2 regions of the Vogesella facilis genome follow, and region 1 is predicted to be linked to the other one. Evidence: riboswitches for the same ligand, from Rfam matches in the RefSeq annotation. Region 1 holds a riboswitch; the other holds the start of a gene.

Region 1 (2,195 bases):
CAGTCGCCGGTTAGCTGATCCTTCAGCTCCACACTCTGGCCGGCTAGACGGGCATGTTCTTCATCCTGCGCGTCAGGGCTGGAGTCGTACTCGGAAATCGCCTCGGTCTGGTATAGCGTTACGCCAATGCTGTGACCGGCAGCCCACTCGTGTTGCACGCTGGCCAAATAAGTAGTGTTGTCGTAACCGTCACGATCCGGGTTATAGCCGTAGGACACCCCAGAATTGGTTGCCGAAAAACCATTGGTCTGGTTGTGGTCGAATGCCAGGCTATAGCTGGTGCTACCGGTTTTGCCACTGATGCCGGCACCGACCTGGCGTTTGCCATCTGAACCAACACCGACATTGGTCTGCACGTTCGGCTCGCCGTCGCCTTTCTTGGTGAAAATCTGGATCACGCCACCGATGGCGTCGGCACCATACAGGCTGGACGCTGGGCCGCGCACAATCTCGATGCGCTCCACCGCCGCCAGCGGGATGTACTGCAGCGAAGTGCTACCCGCGGTAGCAGACACAATCCGCATGCCATCCACCAGCACCAACACATGACCGGAATTGGTGCCACGCAGATAGATGCCGCCGGACTTGCCTTCACCACCGTTGTTATAGATTTCCACCGCTGCCTGCCGTGCCAGGAACTCCGGCAGACTCAGGCTGCCGGACTGCTCGATTTCCTCGCGGCCCAGCACGGTCACATCGGACAGCACCTTGGCAACCGGGGTCGATACGCGCGTGGCAGTCACCACCACTTCATCCAGCTGGGTAACGGAGGCGGCCAGCGCGGCCGGGGCACAGGCCAGCGCTACCAGCGCGGCCAACGGTTTGTAGTTGAACATTTGAGTCACACTCCAGGTAGAAAAAAACGGAGTGCGGAGAAATACAAGGACGCACGCAAGCGGTGGGAATAGCTGCGAACTGTCAGATCGCCTCCCCGCGATGCTCCAGCATGGACGCGATTCCGCCGCGTCCGACTGCAGGCCGGTCTCCGGGCTGGGCCGTGCGGGGCGACGCCTTCCCGCCCATCGGGCAGTGGCTTGTGGTCGCTCCTGGATGACGCGCGTCATCAGGCCTTACCGTTGCGGGGACAGCGCCGGACTTGCACCGGCTTCCCGTTTCATCCGGCCTGTTACATGCCGGACACCTGCAGGACACAGATTATACCCGCTGCCGGCAGTGGCTGCCGCAGCGCGCGGCGATTTGCTTATTCCGGCGCAAGACATTGCCAGCGGGCGGGGCCTGCCGTATGGTCGCGCCATCATCATCCGCCGGCTGCGCGCCAATGCGCGCCGCGGCAGCAAGGAAACCCCATGCCCCGCATCCCCGCCCCCGATCTCGCCGCCCGTCACGCCGCCGCAGCGCGCCAGCAACAGCTGACCAAACCCGCCGGCAGCCTGGGCAAGCTGGAAGAACTCGCCATCACCCTAGCCGGCCTGCAAGGCCGCGACATCCCGCAGCCGCTGCAGCCAGCCATCACCGTGTTCGCCGGCGATCACGGCGTGTGCGCCGACGGCGTGTCCGCCTACCCGCCGGAGGTCACCGCCGCCATGGTGGCCAACTTCGTGCACGGCGGCGCCGCCATCAGCGTGTTGGCGCGCGCCAATCAGACGCGACTGGAAGTGGTGGATGCCGGCGTGGCTGCCGACCTGGCCGCTCTACCCATCGTGCACGCCAAGGTGCGCGCCGGCAGCGGCAACATCCGCCGCGAGCCGGCGATGAGCGCCGAGCAGTGCGCCGCCGCGCTGGAGGTTGGCCGCATGGCCGCGCGCCGCGCCATTGCCGACGGCGCCAACCTGCTGATCGCCGGCGACATGGGCATCGGCAACACCACGCCGTCGGCGGCGCTGATCTGCCGGCTAAGCGGCCACAGCCCGGAGGCCATCGTCGGCCGCGGCACCGGCGTGGGTGATACCGCGCTGGCGCACAAGCGCCAGGTGGTGGCCGACGCGCTGGCGCGCGTGGCGCCGGATCTGGACGGCCAGGCGCTGCTGGCCGAGCTGGGCGGGCTGGAAATCGCCGCCATCGCCGGCTTCTACCTGGAAGGCGCGGCGCAGGGCGTGCCGCTGCTGCTGGATGGCTTCATCAGCACTGCCGCCGCGCTGGCGGCGCAGGCCATCGATCCGGATCTCACCCCGTGGCTGCTGGCCAGCCACTGCTCGCAGGAAACCGGCCACGCGCTGGCGCTGGCGGCGCTGGGG
Region 2 (2,195 bases), on a different contig from region 1:
CAGCCTGGTACCGCAAAGCGGGGCTGCGGGCCTGATCGTGCTGCGCTCGCTCGGCAAGTTCTTCGGCCTTGCCGGCGTCAGGGTCGGCTTCGTATTCGCCTGGCGCGAACTGCTCGACGCCTTGCGCGAGGCCCTGGGACCCTGGACGCTGGCGGGGCCGGCGCGCGCCGCGGCCCGGCTTGCCCTGCTCGATACCGGCTGGCACGCCGACACGCGCAGCCTGCTCGCGGCCGAGGGAAACCGCCTCGCCACCCTGCTGCACGCGCATGGCCTGCCGCCAAGCGGCGGCACAGCGCTGTTCCAGTGGCTGGACCACCCGCAAGCGCCCGCCCTGCATGAATTCCTGGCACGGCGGGGCATACTCTGCCGCTTTTTCGCCGGGTCGCACAGCGTGCGCTTCGGCCTGCCGGCCGACGAGCCAGGCTGGCGGCGCCTCGCAGACGCGCTGCAGGCCTTTCACGCCGCCCGGCAGGGTTCCCATTCCAGCTAGCGTCACGTATCATCCGCCACCAGCAAATGATGGCGCCCATACGGGTTAAACGGGAATGCGGTTCAATGCCGCAGCTGCCCCCGCAACTGTAAGTGACGAGCCAGCGCAACAGCACCACTGGGCCCAACCCGGGAAGGTCGCGCACCGGCAATGACGCACGAGCCAGGAGACCGGCCATCACTTTCAGTCGACGTGGGTTGAAACCGGGCGGGGTGTACCGGGGGATAACAGCGAACGGCCGAAACCAGTCGTTCAGTCCTCTCTCGCGGCGATACTCCTAGTTGAGGTATCTCATATGGCTTCGCTGCACGCTGCCCGATCCGTCCGGCGGACACTGTCCACCAGCCGGGCCTCCGCCTTGCTGCTGCTGGGCCTTGTTGCGGCCAACCTGCTCGCCTGGAGCTGGGCGCTGACCGCCTTCAGCGGCCACCCCGCCCTGCTCAGTACCGCCCTGCTGGCCTACCTGTTCGGTCTGCGCCACGCGGTGGACGCCGACCACATCGCCGCCATCGACAATACCGTGCGCAAGCTGATGCAGCAGCAGCAGCGCCCGCTTGGCGTGGGCTTCTTCTTCTCGCTGGGCCATTCGGCCGTGGTCATCATCGCCGTCGCACTGATCGTGTTCGCCACCGCCACCCTGCAGAGCCACGTCATCGGCTTCAAGCAGATCGGCAGCGTGATCGGCACCAGCGTGTCGGCACTGTTCCTGCTGGGCATCGCCCTGATCAACCTGTCGGTGCTGCGCGACGTGTGGCAGCACTTTCGCCGCGTCCGTCGCGGCGAACGCATCGACGAAGCGCAACTCGACCTGCTGCTGGGCAATCGCGGCCTGCTGGCCCGCATGCTGCGCCCGCTGTTCCGGCTGGTAACGAAGAGCTGGCACCTGTTCCCGATCGGCTTCCTGTTCGGGCTGGGCTTTGACACCGCCACCGAAATCGGCCTGTTCGCCATGGCTGCCGCCCATACCAGCGACGGCATCCCCCTGTGGCACCTGATGGTGTTTCCGGTGCTGTTCACCGCCGGCATGGCGCTGATCGACACCATCGACAGCATGCTGATGGTCGGCGCCTACGGCTGGGCCTTCGTCAACCCGGTGCGCAAGCTCTGGTACAACCTGACCATCACCCTGATATCGGTAATCGTTGCCGTGGCGATTGGCGGCCTGGAAGCACTGGGGCTGATCGCCGACCGCTTCGCGCTGTCCGGCGGCGTATGGGACTGGATCACCGCGCTCAACGAGAACCTGGCCCACTTCGGCTACTTTGTGATTGCACTGTTCATGGCGAGCTGGGCAATCTCGGCCGCCATCTACAAGTGGAAGCGCTTCGACAGCCTGACCGAAGCGCGCTAACCCTTAGCCGGACGCCCCGTCGCGTCCGGCACATTCCCGCCGCGACCCAATGAGAACCCACGACAAACACGTGCTGATGTGCACCGGCCCGCGCTGTACCGAAAACGGCGCCGAGGCCGAGGCCATGTTCAAGCAGCTCGGCCAGGCCATAGACGCCTGCGAAGGCCTGCGCGCCAAGCGCACCCGCACCCATTGCTTCGCCGTCTGCAAGGAAGGCCCCATCGTCGCCGTGTACCCGGACGGCACCTGGTACCGCAAGGTGGACGCCAGCGCCATCCAGCGCATCGTCAGCGAACACCTGCGCGACGGCCACCCGGTGGCGCCGCTGATCTTCCACCAACTCGGCATCGGCGA

What was found. Region 1 has a riboswitch for cobalamin ahead of ACFOLG_RS08175 (TonB-dependent receptor domain-containing protein). Riboswitches for the same ligand answer to the same signal wherever they lie in the genome.
Region 2: another riboswitch for cobalamin. It lies ahead of ACFOLG_RS03385 (HoxN/HupN/NixA family nickel/cobalt transporter); the one in region 1 lies ahead of ACFOLG_RS08175 (TonB-dependent receptor domain-containing protein).

Annotation. Positions count from the first base shown of each region.
Region 1 covers NZ_JBHRXN010000020.1:34,204-36,398, forward strand. The annotation lists gene ACFOLG_RS08175 (TonB-dependent receptor domain-containing protein) at 1-836, opposite strand, end outside; cobalamin riboswitch at 960-1,160, opposite strand; gene cobT (nicotinate-nucleotide--dimethylbenzimidazole phosphoribosyltransferase) at 1,308-2,195, shown strand, end outside.
Region 2 covers NZ_JBHRXN010000009.1:113,138-115,332, reverse strand. The annotation lists gene cobD (threonine-phosphate decarboxylase CobD) at 1-490, shown strand, start outside; cobalamin riboswitch at 504-683, shown strand; gene ACFOLG_RS03385 (HoxN/HupN/NixA family nickel/cobalt transporter) at 786-1,841, shown strand; gene ACFOLG_RS03380 ((2Fe-2S) ferredoxin domain-containing protein) at 1,891-2,195, shown strand, end outside.